DNA from 2 places in the Pseudogracilibacillus sp. SO10305 genome. Region 1 is predicted to be linked to the other one. Evidence: a T-box and tRNA genes for the amino acid it is inferred to sense, from the RefSeq annotation. Region 1 holds a T-box; the other holds one or more tRNA genes.
What was found. A T-box is a leader RNA that pairs with one kind of tRNA and senses whether it is charged. The one in region 1 lies ahead of SPD45_RS11330 (valine--tRNA ligase), so its partner is inferred to be a tRNA-Val.
Positions count from the first base shown of each region.

Region 2: it encodes a tRNA-Val, which carries the amino acid that the T-box ahead of SPD45_RS11330 (valine--tRNA ligase) is inferred to sense. The anticodon was not compared.

Region 1 is NZ_JAXHDE010000014.1:56,700-64,269, reverse strand. Features, by position in the region: gene yihA (ribosome biogenesis GTP-binding protein YihA/YsxC) at 1-509, shown strand, start outside; gene SPD45_RS11350 (DUF3298 and DUF4163 domain-containing protein) at 566-1,189, opposite strand; gene SPD45_RS11345 (LiaI-LiaF-like domain-containing protein) at 2,437-2,919, opposite strand; gene SPD45_RS11340 (LysM peptidoglycan-binding domain-containing protein) at 3,017-3,931, shown strand; gene SPD45_RS11335 (hypothetical protein) at 3,928-4,116, opposite strand; T-box leader at 4,228-4,450, shown strand; gene SPD45_RS11330 (valine--tRNA ligase) at 4,495-7,143, shown strand; gene SPD45_RS11325 (ATP-grasp domain-containing protein) at 7,205-7,570, opposite strand, start outside.
Region 2 is NZ_JAXHDE010000002.1:238,273-245,842, reverse strand. Features, by position in the region: gene SPD45_RS03775 (TspO/MBR family protein) at 1-469, opposite strand, end outside; gene SPD45_RS03770 (hypothetical protein) at 1,245-1,406, shown strand; gene SPD45_RS03765 (hypothetical protein) at 1,594-1,860, opposite strand; gene SPD45_RS03760 (hypothetical protein) at 2,428-2,634, shown strand; gene SPD45_RS03755 (hypothetical protein) at 2,796-3,815, shown strand; gene SPD45_RS03750 (DUF378 domain-containing protein) at 3,922-4,218, opposite strand; tRNA gene SPD45_RS03745 (tRNA-Val) at 4,385-4,457, shown strand; gene SPD45_RS03740 (ribulokinase) at 4,638-6,299, shown strand; gene SPD45_RS03735 (N-acetylmuramoyl-L-alanine amidase) at 6,524-7,570, shown strand, end outside.

The DNA.
Region 1 (7,570 bases):
TAGCCGGAAGATCAAATGTCGGTAAATCATCTTTTATAAATAAAATGATTAATCGAAAAAATCTCGTTCGTACATCATCAAAGCCTGGAAAAACTCGCACATTAAATTTTTATATTATTAATGATGCATTTCATTTTGTTGATGTTCCGGGATATGGCTATGCGAAAGTATCTAAAACGGAACAAGCAAAATGGGGACAAATGATGGAAGAGTATTTCCAAACACGAGAACAGTTGAAATTAGTTGTATTGATCGTCGATATTCGCCATAAACCGACAGAAGAAGACGTTCAAATGTATAATTTTGCTTCATATTTAGAACATCCTGTCCTAATTGTAGCAACGAAATTAGATAAAATTGCAAAAAATAAACGAGATCATCATATACGACAAGTTCGAAATGCGTTTATAACAGAGTATAATGACCAACCAAATGTGATGCCATTTTCAGCTGAAACGGGTGAGAATAAAGAAGAGATTTGGGCTGTGATGGAAAAGTTTTTGAAATAAATAAAAAGCTTGTGGCAATATTGATATGAAGCCACAAGCTTTTTTCTATCTTCATTTTATACAGTAGGTAGTAAGCGTGCTAATGGACCTTCATCATTTATTATTTCTTCTAATTCAAATATGGAGATTGGAAAGACTGGTATCCCTACATAATGTGGTGTAAAATCAAGAACTTGAAAAAATAGAATAAGGCATTTGTCAGTTATGTAAAAAGATTGTGTAGGTAAAATTTTTGTAAAAGAATCAATTGTTGGAATATTTCTATCTTTGATTTGTTTTTGAATCATCTTGGATAAAATTTCTACATAATTACTATTAGGCTGAAATAAATCACTTAAAGTATACGTTTTACCAGTTTTGGTATCAAAAGTTAACGCATCCATCATAGTCAGTCCGTTCGCTGCTTGTGGAGCGATACTATAATTGGATAAAGTAATACTTAATAAATGCCGTTCATTTAATTTTACTTCATATGTTCCAAGTGCTTCCGCAAAATCGGTTGCTTGTTGTTCGATAAATTGTTGCTCATATAAATCTTCTACTGCTTGAAAAATAACGTTATTTATCTTCCTTTTTACTTGATCCGGCAAATGAGTTACTTGTGGATAATATAATTTTGTGTTTGGTTCGGCTTCTACTACCATCGTTTGAATGAAAACAGGAAATTTGATTGATCCCATTCGGCACACTCCTTTTTTAATAACATATGCTCAAACAGTAGAAAGAGAACTTTTCAATAAACTTAAATAGAATAAATAAAGGATAAAATGTAGCCTTGTTTTTCCTTCTTCGAAACATGTCGACGTATATTATAAGATACCTCTCCTTCTTAATTTTGACATTTCCTTATATTAGACGATAATGTCTATTTTTATTTAACACTTTATGCTATTTACATTGTTCATAATGATACAAATACTTAACGATTTAAGCACTATTTCGGTAAGTTTTTATTGTCATATAATTTTACACTTAACATACATTATTAAAGACCGTTTCATGTGTGTGACATGAGACGGCCATAATAGACCGGACCCGACAAAGAGGGGAAGGCAACATCAGAAATAATCCTTCAGCGCCTAACAAATGCATGTGGGGGATTATTTCTCTTTACTTTGATTGGCAACGATAAAAGCAATCAATGCACCAAAAGAAATCATTAATGATAGTGCACTATCAATTGTCATTGGTACACACCTCCTTACCATATCGTTCATTAATTAGGTAAATGAACTGTGTTACCAAACCCCTCATGCGAAGCTAGTCTATGCATAACGAACCTCTCTCTATAATTGATCCAGAATGCATCTTTTTATATTTTATGTGAAAAATAATGGGAATATGAATAAGATCAATGGTTAAAACACTTTTTTCCAAAATTTGGAACACTGTAAAAAGAATGAAAAGAATTGGTCGCCAATAACCATCTGCTTTTTATTCAATTCATGAACACCCCTTCAAAGGCAAATGAGAAAGAATTGCAATTTTTCATGTTTGCAAATTTAAATAAATCCTTCCATTATCTGTATTAACCAAAATGATTTTTGGGAATTTCTTCTTAAAACATCCAAACAAAATATGATTACCCAAGGCTTTATAAAGCGACAGCCAAACTATGCGGAAGATGCTTTAACAGAAGAGGAAAATTATTCGTACAGGATATCTATGAATTCATCTCTTATTTAGAGGGTTTTTATTTTCTACAAGCGGACGTAGCATTTGCATTAGAAAAAAACGAATGGGATATGTATATGATATGGGGGCTTTATTTGGCATTACCGAATTCTTATATGAACAATCGACCGCTTTTCTATCACATCATCCGGCTGCATAGTATCAATTTGGGGAGACAATCATTCAAATAACGAATAAATAAGAACGAACAATAGAGAGTCGCTATCTTCCTTTCTATTGTTCGTTTTCCTATTTATTTTTTAAATTTTAATAAATACAAACCAATGGCAATTAACGCTACTGGCCAAAAGGTTTCTAAAAATTCTACGACGCCATAAATCCATGTAAACCAAGAAGGCAAACTAACAGAAAAAATCATGAAAAAGGCAATCGTTAATAAAATAACACCTGGAATAAAGCCTTTTTTCGTTCGCCAAAATCGAATCATATATGCAAGCCCAAAAATGAGCGCAAAAATAGACCAATGATCAAACCAAAAACGATAATTTTCAATACCGTGAAAATGTATGCCTAATCCAGTAAGAATGACTCCAATAAATATATCATCCTCATTTTTTATCGTAAATCCATGAATTAAATATGCAATTCCAACAATAAGTAAAAATGTTGGCCATGAATAGAAATTAGCAAATAATTGTAAATCTAGTTGACGAATTAAAAAATACGTTCCAAATCCTATTAATAAGTAGGCAACAAATGCGTGTTGCTTTTTCATCATTGAAACATTCCTTTCCTTCCAAACGGATCATTCATAAACTATATTTTACCACATACAATATAGAAAAGTCTTTTTAACAGGGGGAATGATTGTGATGGAGGAAAACGAAGTAATGTATATCCCAATAGAAGAATATATTCATGTTTCCAATGATATGAAAATTGATGAGATGATGCAAATATCTTTGGAGCCGAATATTATTATGCAAATGAAACATGACTTCATTTTATTAAAAGGTGATTTAATTTTACAAGGAAACTATCGTTTGCTAGAAAATGAAGAACCGTTTGATAGAAAAGAACCGCAAATGGAACAAGTACAATTATTAGGTGAAAATAAAGCAATGTTTTTGCATGCATTCCCGATTGAAATTGCGATTGAGAAATCAAAAATTAAAAATTTAGATGATGTTTCCATGCAAATGGAAATGTTTGATTATACAATAAAAAATCCTGTTACGATTCATCTAACAGCAAATGTTATGATAAATGGTATCGATCAAACGGCTTTACAAAAAAAGCAAGTGGAAGGGGAAAAAGAACCTGATGTTATTTCGACACAGCTTCATTCTGATGAAAGAAAAACAGATAAAGTAAACCAAAACAAAAAAGAGGAACAAGCAGAAGAAGCAGTATATGTAGATGGGGTGGATGACATATATAGAGAAGAAGAGGAAGAGGTAGAAACACCTGTCACTATCGGTTTTTCATCGAATGAACGGGAAATAGATAATATAGCTGAGGAAGAAGCGATTGCAGAAGAAGTGGTAGAAGAAGAAACAACAAAAAGTCCTGTCTCGTTATTTCATATGTTATTTTCTAATGATGATGAGACAGAACAATATGAACATGTGAGGATGTATATTACGCAAGAAAATGATTATTTAGATAAAATTGCGGAAAAATATGATTTGTCTGTTTATCAATTAATGAAAGATAATGATTTAACAGAAGATATTGTTGAAGCAGGACAAATTTTAAAAATAAAAACGAAGAAAAAGCCATCTTAAAGCCACTGTACATAAAAAAGAATGAACAAAATAATAAGTAATGTTAAAATAATTAAATCGAGCGTTGTTGTTATAAACAGTGTACGAATTAGCTGAAAAACGAGAATGGGCACGATTGCTTTTTCCAATATATTCACTATTTTACATAACCATGTTGGCAATTTATAACGATAAAATTTCCCCATATTGTTCACCTCTTGCCATACTATATGTATAATACGCAACAGATGGGACACAATTATTGTAAAAGTTGCAAAAATCATTGTAAAAGTTTAAAATAATAATAACTGTATAAGAGAAATGTAGTGCGAGGGAAGAGTATAAAACATGTTATATTGCCAGAGAAGAAAACAATTGCTGAGAGTTTTCTATATACATTTTTAGAAGGTCGCCCTTAAGACAGCTTTTCTGAAATAAAGTAAGAAAAGAACGGTTCGTACACGTTACGTACATTATGAGTGTACAAGGAAACTTGTAAACATAGGTGGTACCACGGAAATAATACTTTTCGTCCTATTTAGGATGGAAAGTTTTTTTATTGCAAACTTTAGGAGGCTATGAAAATGAGTGAAAACAATCATGTAAATCTTCCACCAAAATATGATCATTTAGCAATTGAACGTGATCGTTATAGTTTTTGGTTAGAAGGGAAATTTTTTGAGGCAACAGGAGATACGAATAAAACCCCATTCTCAATCGTTATTCCTCCGCCAAATGTTACTGGTAAATTACATTTAGGACATGCTTGGGATACGACGATGCAAGATACGATTTCGCGTATGAAACGAATGCAAGGGTATGATGTATTATGGTTACCTGGAATGGACCATGCCGGAATCGCAACACAGGCTGTAGTAGAAGCAAAATTAAAAGAGACAGAAGGGACATCACGTTATGATTTAGGTCGTGAGAAATTCGTTGATACGGTTTGGGACTGGAAAGAAGAGTATGCTGACCATATCCGTGAACAGTGGGGCAAATTAGGATTAGGCCTAGATTATACACGGGAACGTTTTACACTAGATGATGGCTTATCTGATGCAGTGCAAGAAGTGTTCGTTAAATTATACGAAAAAGGGTTAATTTACCGTGGAGAGTATATTATTAATTGGGACCCTGCAACGAAAACCGCATTATCTGATATTGAGGTTATTTATGAAGAAGTATATGGTAAATTTTATCATATGCGTTATCCGATTAAGGATAGTGAAGAAACAATTGAAATTGCAACAACACGACCTGAAACGATGTTAGGAGATACTGCTGTTGCCGTGCATCCTGAGGATGAACGTTACAAACATTTGATTGGAAAAAAAGTAGTCCTTCCAATTGTCGGACGAGAAATAGAAATTGTTGCGGATGATTATGTTGACATGGAATTTGGTTCTGGTGCTGTGAAAATTACACCAGCACATGACCCGAATGACTTTGAAATTGGAAATCGTCATAATTTAGAGCGAGTTCTCGTCATGAATGAAGATGGGACGATGAATGAAAACGCAGGTAAATATGAAGGATTAGATCGCTTTGAATGTAGGAAGCAAATAGTGAGTGATTTACAAGAAGCGGGCGTATTATTCGACATAGAAGACCACGTACACCAAGTAGGTCACTCTGAGCGTAGTGGTGCAGTTGTAGAACCTTACTTGTCAACACAATGGTTTGTAAATATGCAACCATTAGCCGATCGGGCTGTGGAATTACAAAATACGAATGAAAAGGTAAACTTTGTTCCAAATCGCTTTGAAGGAACTTATTTACATTGGTTAGAAAATATTCGTGATTGGTGTATTTCACGTCAATTATGGTGGGGACATCGAATTCCAGCATGGTATCATAAAGAAACAAAGGAAATATATGTAGGGAAAGAAGCACCAGCAGATATTGAAAATTGGGAGCAAGATACCGATGTGTTAGATACTTGGTTCTCAAGTGCTTTATGGCCGTTTTCAACAATGGGGTGGCCGGATGAAGATAGTGAAGATTTTAAACGTTACTTCCCGACAGATGTATTAGTAACTGGTTATGATATCATTTTCTTCTGGGTTGCTCGTATGATTTTTCAGGGGTTAGAATTTACGGATGAAAAACCGTTTAAAGATGTGTTAATTCACGGTTTAATTCGTGATGCAGAAGGACGTAAGATGAGTAAATCATTAGGAAATGGTGTAGACCCGATGGAAGTAATCGAAAAATACGGTGCAGATGCATTACGCTACTTCTTATTAACAGGATCTACTCCAGGACAAGACTTACGTTTCCATTGGGAGAAAGTTGAATCAACTTGGAATTTTGCTAATAAAATTTGGAATGCTTCTCGTTTCGCGTTAATGAATATGGATGGTTTAACATATAAGGAAATCGACTTAACTGGAGAATTGTCATTACCAGATAAGTGGATTTTAACGCGTCTAAACGAAACGATTGAGCATGTTACGATGAATACAGATAAATATGAGTTTGGGGAAGCTGGACGTTATTTATACAATTTCATTTGGGATGACTTCTGTGATTGGTATATCGAGATGGCAAAAATATCTTTATACGGTGAGGATGAAACGAAAAAAGCAACGACTCGGTCTGTTTTAGCACATGTGTTAGATCAAACATTACGCATGTTACATCCTTATATGCCATTTATTACAGAAGAAATTTGGCAACAGTTACCACATGAGGGAGCATCTATCACGATTGCTACTTGGCCTACAGTAAATAATAAATTTCACGATGTAGATGCATCTAACCAAATGGAACAAGTAATGGCGATCATTAAATCTGTTCGAAATATACGAGCGGAAGTAGATACACCTATGTCACGACAAGTAAATATGATTTTAAAACCAACTTCTACAGAAGCGGTTGATCAATTATCTGTAAACCGATTGTTTATAGAACGTTTTTGTAATACGAGTGAACTTACGATTGATGAGGATGCAATCGTACCAGAGCAATCTATGTCAGCAGTTGTAACGGGAGCAGAAATATTTTTACCGTTAGAAGGATTAATTGATTTTGAAAAGGAAATCGCTCGTCTTGAAAAGGAACTGGAAAAATGGAATAAAGAAGTTGCTTTAGTTGAGAAAAAATTAAGTAATAAAGGTTTCGTTGAAAAGGCTCCAGCACAAGTGGTAGAGGCAGAAAAGAAAAAACAAATTGAATATGAAGAAAAACGCCGTATCGTTCAAGATCGTTTACATGAATTAAAGGCGTAAAAATTAACCTAGAGTTAGATCGGTCATCTGACTCTAGGTTATTTATGTTTTTTTCGATGTGCTATTGCTTTTCTACGCGTTTTTTAATAAAATGTACGTATTTTTGTAATAGATTAATGTCCGTTGTTTCACTTAAAATTCTTGATCCGACTACATCTTCAATTTCATTAAAAAATAATTCGCCATTTGTTCCAATGAGAAAATCAATTCCAACTAAACCGAAATCAAATCGCTCGACAATTTTCATGATCATATTTTGATCCCGTTTGTTTAATTCGAAACGTTCAGCAGTTCCACCGAGCTTGAAATTCGCGCGAAAATCAGCGTCGTTTTTACGTAACACTGCAGCGATAATTTCTTTTCCGATTATAAAAACACGTACATCACGACCGAGTACGACATTTGCGCTTTGTAGGACGAGTGCATG
Region 2 (7,570 bases), on a different contig from region 1:
TCAAATACCATGTACTAGCATTTAAGTATGTGGCAAAAGTTGTCCACATAACATAAGGTATCATTAACTTTCCAGCAGTTTTTGAAACTTTCCCAAATTGATACGTCGTTAATAATATTGTGGATAAAAGAATAAAACATTCTATTAAAGCTATTCCACGTAATCTTAAACCAAAAAATAAGTATGACCATAACATGTTTAATCCTAGTTGTGAGTAATAGGAAGTACTTTCTACATTTGAATGCTTTCTTTCTTCTTTAACAAGATGGTGCGCAATCCCCATTGTCGTGTACAGTCCAGTCCAAACTATTGGAAAAACAATAGGAGCAGGTGATCCAGGTGGTGATTTCAATTTACTGTATTGCTCTTTTGTTGAATGAGACTCGTTTACACGATTCGCTATATAGCCTGAAGCAACCCCTCCAATGACAGGGATAGATACACGAACAAGCAGTTTTTTCCAATTCATTTTGATCACCTATTCTAAAAGTACTTGTTATAACGAAAATGTTTTTCCTATATAAAAAGGTATATGTTATTTTCGTGATAACAGCAAAGCTTTCAAGTTTGTTTTCACTTGTCATATTATGGTTTGTACTTATATTCCCACAAAAAGGAAATGATAAACTATATCGGTTTATGTGGAACTAATCCAGAGTTCCATTTTTATTATTCTCGTACATTGAGGTTTTATGAATGAAAATGGATATAATAAAATTAGTTACTACATAAAAGGCGATCCTTACTAATCGTTTTATTTTTGGAATCAGTATTTGTTCCTTATTATTTTGTGCATGTAACATGAGAACTAATGTAAACTTTGGGGATGTTCAAGCTACAACTATTATATGAAAGATGTTATATTTTTTGCTGTAAAGCAAGACCAATATTAATCCATTTTGATATTCTACTTAATCACTAATCTGACCTCATCTGAAATTAACATATTGATTAAATAAGGAGATGACTGCTTATAATATACTTATTTTATCCGGTATTTAAATTTGTAATTAGAAAGACGACATTTATGAATCAATGGATTCCGATGGGTAGATTAACACTCAGTTCATTGCTACACTTTTTACTAAAAAGTAAATATGTTAGGAGATATAAAAATTGTAATTGTAATCGATTTATTTAGTAACAAACTAATATATTAAATCATGCTAGTAATTCATCTTATAAAAATGACTTTCACATTTCCTTGGTGTATGATTAAAGAAATTATTTTTGGGGGTACTACGATGAATCAAAAATTTTCTTTCATTTTAATTGCTATTGCATTAGCTATGGGTGTTAGTACGTTCGTTTTAAATATATTAAACGAGATAGATATAAGTACAGCGCTTAGTTTATTATCGATTAGTATTATTTGTTTGGCATTGGTGAGGCTTAAGGGAAGATAATTTCCATTAATACACTTATAAATTGGACGTGTTTTTTTAAAAAAGAAATAATTTATATGCAAGGCTTTGGTTGTTTTGTTTTAAATTTCTAATTGCAAATTTTTGCATTTTAAAAGCTCTAGAATAAATCTCTAGAGCTTATAGGGATATTTGATTGTTTTTAAAAGTTAAAAATATATTTTATTAATTATTCTAAAGGGATAACAAATTTTCCATATGTTAAAAATTTACCATCTTCACTTACTTCGTATGCATTGTCTTTGTATAAGTTTATCGTTTCTTCATCTGTTACTTTAGAGAAAACTTCGATTTTTCTGCCAACATTCTTATACATGAAGGGAAATTCTTTTTTATATACAAAAATACTAAGTGATATTTTTTCACGGCTCACTGGTGTATGTAACAATTCTACTAAATAGGTATCGTTTAAGTATTCACTTTTTACTTCTGTCACATCTTCTATTCCTAATTTAAAAATAAAATGCAAAGGTAAATAAGCTACTATAAAAATCATTAAAAGGATAGGAAGGATTTTATTTTTAAAATATATGGACGTAGCTATAATATTGATGAAAATAATAAATAAGTCTAAATAATACGTTATTTCTTTTAAATTTAATTGTAAATTATGAGAATAAATAAGATACCCGTAGTTATGCACTATGAATCCGGTAGAAATCCTTAATAGTAAGTAAATGATCGAAAAAATAATAAATATTAAACTTAACATTTTTAAAAACGGAAGTATTGTCCGTGAAATCAAAAGTATCACCAACTTTTTATTGTTATCATATTAACTATGTTGCACTATAAATGGCCAAACCGCAACAAAATATGGTAATTAGATGTATGACTAATAGATGTTTTATTTATGTATTTCATATTTTCCTTCCTAATAAGCGTAATACTGAATCTCAGTTTTATGATATTTGATAGAATACAAATGGATGGTATTTCCAAAGGGAGTAAAAATTTTGTATGATGTTTAAAAGAAAAACTTTTATGATGAGGAGTTTTAAAAATGAAATTTGTATATTTCAATAACACAAATAGAGTCGTTCATATACATCCTGCAACGATCATACATGGCTGTGATGTTTTGAATACGTCCATACAACCTCTAGAAGAACGTGTATTTAAATTACCTAACAATACATATCCATGGGTTAAAATGTGGGATAATGAAAATGGTTTAACGATATTGGTGAGTCCTAAAAAGGATGAATAGGAAAGAAATAACATACATAATATTTTAATTATTCACCACTTATAACATTTTTAATAAATTAGAGCATACTTACGAATCGATGCTATCTTTTTTTATATGTACATTATTATCCTAGTATGGTATAAATATGAATATTAACGAAAAATATAGGAGGTATTATATTGCGGAATTTTTTCAAAGTATTCACGATAGTGACACTTTCCTGCATTATTGTTATGGGGTGTAGCGAAAATGACAATGTTTCCGACAATGATGTGGCAAAAGCCGACGAAAACGAAACAACAAATGAAGCTACAAATCAAGAAGAGGAACAGGGTATTGAGGAAGAGGAAACAGATGCTCCTCAAAATTTAGAATTATATCCTAATACGATTGATGTTTACGAGGAATTAAATACAGCTTGGGATAATATTGAATCATTTTATGTTCCAAAAGAGCTTCCTTATCCTAAAGAAGAATTAACAGGGTCGACTACATTCTTCAGTTCACTAGACTTAGATGATATGTCTATACACTTTAGACATAAAGATTATGAAACAATTAGCATTCATTCTACAGACAACGAATATAAAATGAAAGATGATGATACTGAATTATTTGATACAGTAAATGATATCGAGTTTTATATAAATGATGATAAGTTGATGTATACATATGAAGATATGGATTATAGCATAAACATAGATGATTTTGAAGAAGACGAATTAGATGAAGTTTTAACCTCTATCTCAGATCTAGAGTTATTAGGTGAAAAACCTGTAACTTATGATTTCACGAAATATCCAATGCCGACAAAGTTACCTTTCGAAGACGGACAGGAAGTATCAATTGAAATTTTTACAGTTTTAAAACCGGAGGAATTCCGCGAAAAGGATAATAGTCATGAGTTCAAACTTACGTTTAAACAATCGTCAGATATAGAAGGTTCTTCAGATGCACCTTCTTTAGAATTTAAAGTGCGCGATGATGAACCACCATTTTTCATGAATGCTGATGAAGAACACGGAGAAATCGTGGAATACGAGGGCAAAGAATATCATGTTCGAGCTGTAAAAGATAATTACGTTGAAATTATGTGGCAGGAAGAAGAAGCAGAAATGTATTACGATGCAGAAGTTAAAATAGAAAATCCTGAGGAAAATATGGATTTTGTTTTAGGATTATTACATTCGTTCGAATAAACACAAAATATGTGCACCCTTTAAGTTAAATCAGGATCTAACTTAAAGGGGGTTTTTCATTAGCAAAAAGATTCCGAGTTCTAAAGAAAACTTTATTACTCTCTAGTTAATCTATATCATTCCGATTTGTATAATGATCGAAATCATCACCAAACTCTGTACCATAATTCGGTCTGTTCGATCTCATTTCATCATCGACAAAATCATCGTCCATGCCAATAAAGAATAAAGTTAGTGCGTATAAGCCACTTAACCCAACTAATGCATAAATAATTCTAGATAAGATTGCTCCTTGTCCACCAAAGATAGATGCAACTAAATCGAATTGAAACAAACCAATCAAGCCCCAATTAATAGCACCTATTATAACTAAAATTAAGGCTAATATTTGTGACCAATTCATAAGCCAAAACCTCCTTTTTTATATTCTTTACAAAAAAGGTTTTATTATACTCGAATAATATTCTCGTTATGAATCAATAAAATGTGTAGAGATAATGTCATTGATTATGTTATTTGTTGACAAAGCCGTATATATTGGCTATTATAATACATGTTCTTACATATTCGACTCCGTAGCTCAGCTGGGAGAGCGCTACCTTGACAGGGTAGAGGTCGTTGGTTCGAGCCCAATCGGAGTCATACAAGGGACCCCTTGATGCATATAGCATTGAGGGGTTTTTCGTTTCATATTATCTTTAAAACACATTACTTATCAAATATGTACCGAAAAGTAAAAATGTAATTCGTCAACAAATATTATAAGTTGTAGGATTTGTGAGAAAGTTTTGCTATTATTAACATAAATACAACTTATGAAGGATGGATAGTATGGGAAAGTATGCGATTGGAATAGACTTTGGTACTGGTTCGGGTCGAGTGATTGTAATGAATGTTCAAACGGGCGAAGTAGTTGCTACAGATGTAACGGAATATTGCCATGGCGTTATTACTGACAGATTACCGAATGGTGCCGCGATTACAAAGAGAGAAACAGCGCTTCAACATCCGCTTGACTATATAGAAGTATTGGAAACATCCATTCCAGCTAGTATACAAAAAGCGAATATCGAAAAAGAAGATATTATCGGAATAGGATTGGATTTTACATCGTGTACAATTTTACCAGTAAAAGAAGATTTTTCTCCATTATGTTTGGATGAAAAATGGGAGAGCGAGCCAAATGCTTGGTTAAAGTTGTGGAAACATCACGCTGCTCAAGAACAGGCGACAAAGATTAACGAATTGGCTAAGGTACGTGGGGAATCATGGTTACCAAGATACGGTGGAATTATTTCATCTGAATGGATGTTACCAAAAGTATTAGAAGTTTTGGAGAATTCACCTGAAGTATATGATGCGACAACTTTTTTCGTCGAAGCGGCAGATTGGTTAACCTTTCAAATGACTAATTCGTTTAAACGTAATAGTTGTGCAGCTGGATTTAAAGGAACCTGGCATGAAGAAGAGGGATATGTTAGCGAAGATTTTTTAGGAGCATTACATCCAAAACTTGCTTCGTTATATAAGACGAAACTGGGTGGCGAGGTGGCATCGGTTGGCGAGCTAGCTGGTCGACTAACGGAAGAGTTTGCGGAGAGAGTTGGTTTACAAGCAGGAATTCCAGTTGCGATGGGAATTATTGATGCACATGCAGGTGTACCTGGTGCGGGGGTTGCAACGCCAAATAAAATGGTGCTCGTTATGGGAACATCGACATGTCATATGTTACTAAGTAAAGAAGAAAAAAATGTACCTGGCATAAGTGGAGTGGTCAAAGATAGTATCATCCCTAATTATTATGCGTATGAAGCTGGTCAGGCTGCAGTAGGTGACATTTTTGCCTGGTTTGTAAAAGAAAATGTTCCAGCGTACATAGTGGAAGAAGCAAATACAAGAAATATTTCGGTGCATGAATTGTTAGAAGAAAAAGCTACTAAATTAGGACCAGGTGCAAACGGCCTATTAGCATTGGATTGGCATAATGGTTGTCGTACCCCTCTTGTGGATGCGAAATTATCCAGTGTGTTTATTGGGCAAACATTAGCGACGAAGCCAGAAGAAATGTATCGTGCATTAATTGAAGCAACCGCTTTTGGCACAAAATTAATAATTGAAACATTTCAAAAAGAAGGAATTTTAATTGAAGAGTTAATTGCATGTGGAGGTTTGCCACAACGCAATAAATTGTTAATGCAAATTTATGCGGATGTAACAGGAAAGCCGATTAGTGTATCTGCAAGTGATATTACACCTGCTATTGGTTCGGCAATGTATGGTGCAGTCGTTGCAGGCTCTAAAAATGGTGGATATGATTGCATAGAGGATGCTTGTGAAAAAATGGTTCCTCCAACACAAACGATATATACTCCGAATCAAGTTAATGTGACAAAATATGAAGAAATTTTTGCTTATTATAAGCAAATGGTTCACTTTTTTGGAGTAGAACAAAAGGAAATGATGGAATATTTAAAACAATTATAAAAGTAGACTTTAGTCTCACGATTTAAAATAAAATGTATTTGTTGTAAAATAAATACTATTTTTCTAGATTTTTCTAATACATTCTACTCTTTTTCTTATTTTACATATCTTGTAAAATATAACCACTACCTTTTACTAATTTATGGCAATAGGGAGTGGTTATTCTGAAGAAAAGAATTTTATTTTTATGTACAGCATTTATACTAGTTACTAGTTTTATATGGTTGGACAAGTCATATGCTGCAGAGAAAACATATGACATCGGGGTAGATGCAGTAGATGTGAGGGATGATGCGGCAGCTGATGCGAATGTCGTTGGTCAATTAAAAAAAGGTGATCAAGTGACAGTTTTTAAAGAAGCACATGGCTGGGCGCAAACGTATTATGATGGAGACATTGCTTGGGTTGCAGCACATTATTTAATACCAGCAGATAATTCAACAAAAAAGGTAGAAAAGAAGAAAAAGCAATCGAAGGCAAGTTCTTCTAACGGTAAAACAGTTCAGGTCACGGAAGATATTGTAAACATCCGGGCAAATGCAAGCACGCATGATGAAGTAGTTTATATTGCAGAAAAAGGAGAAAGTTTTCCGTTAATTGAAACGGTAAATGAATGGCATAAAATTAAGTTGCCAGATGGCTCGACTGCTTGGGTTGCTTCTTGGGTAACAACAAGTAAAGCAACAGGACAAGCTAAAAGTAGTTCGAATAGTAGTTCGAAAAAGAGTACTAAAAAGTCATCGTCCAAACAAACAACATCTGCTACACCAAATGTGTCATTAGATGGAAAAAATATTATGTTAGATGCAGGGCATGGAGGGAAAGATCCTGGTGCAATTGCAGCTGACGGAAAATATGAAAAAGATATGACATTAGCATTAACGAATAAAATTGCCGAGAAATTACGTGCACATGGTGCTACTGTTACGTTAGTACGTACTTCAGATAAGACGATGTCATTAAATGAGCGAATTGCTTTTAATAAAATGTATTGGACGGATGCATATATAAGCGTTCATTTTAATGCATTTACAAAGTCTGGAAGTCGAGGAATTAGTACGCATTATTATGCGAATAAAAAGGATGAACAATTAGCATATTCTATCCAACAAGCACTTGTACAACATACTGGTTTAAATGACCGTGGAGTGCAGAAAGATAACTATTTTGTCTTACGTGAAAATGCAGATGTATCTGTTTTAGTAGAATTAGGATTCATTAGTAATCCCGATGAATTAAGTGTTATTCAGTCTGACGCATATGATGAAAAT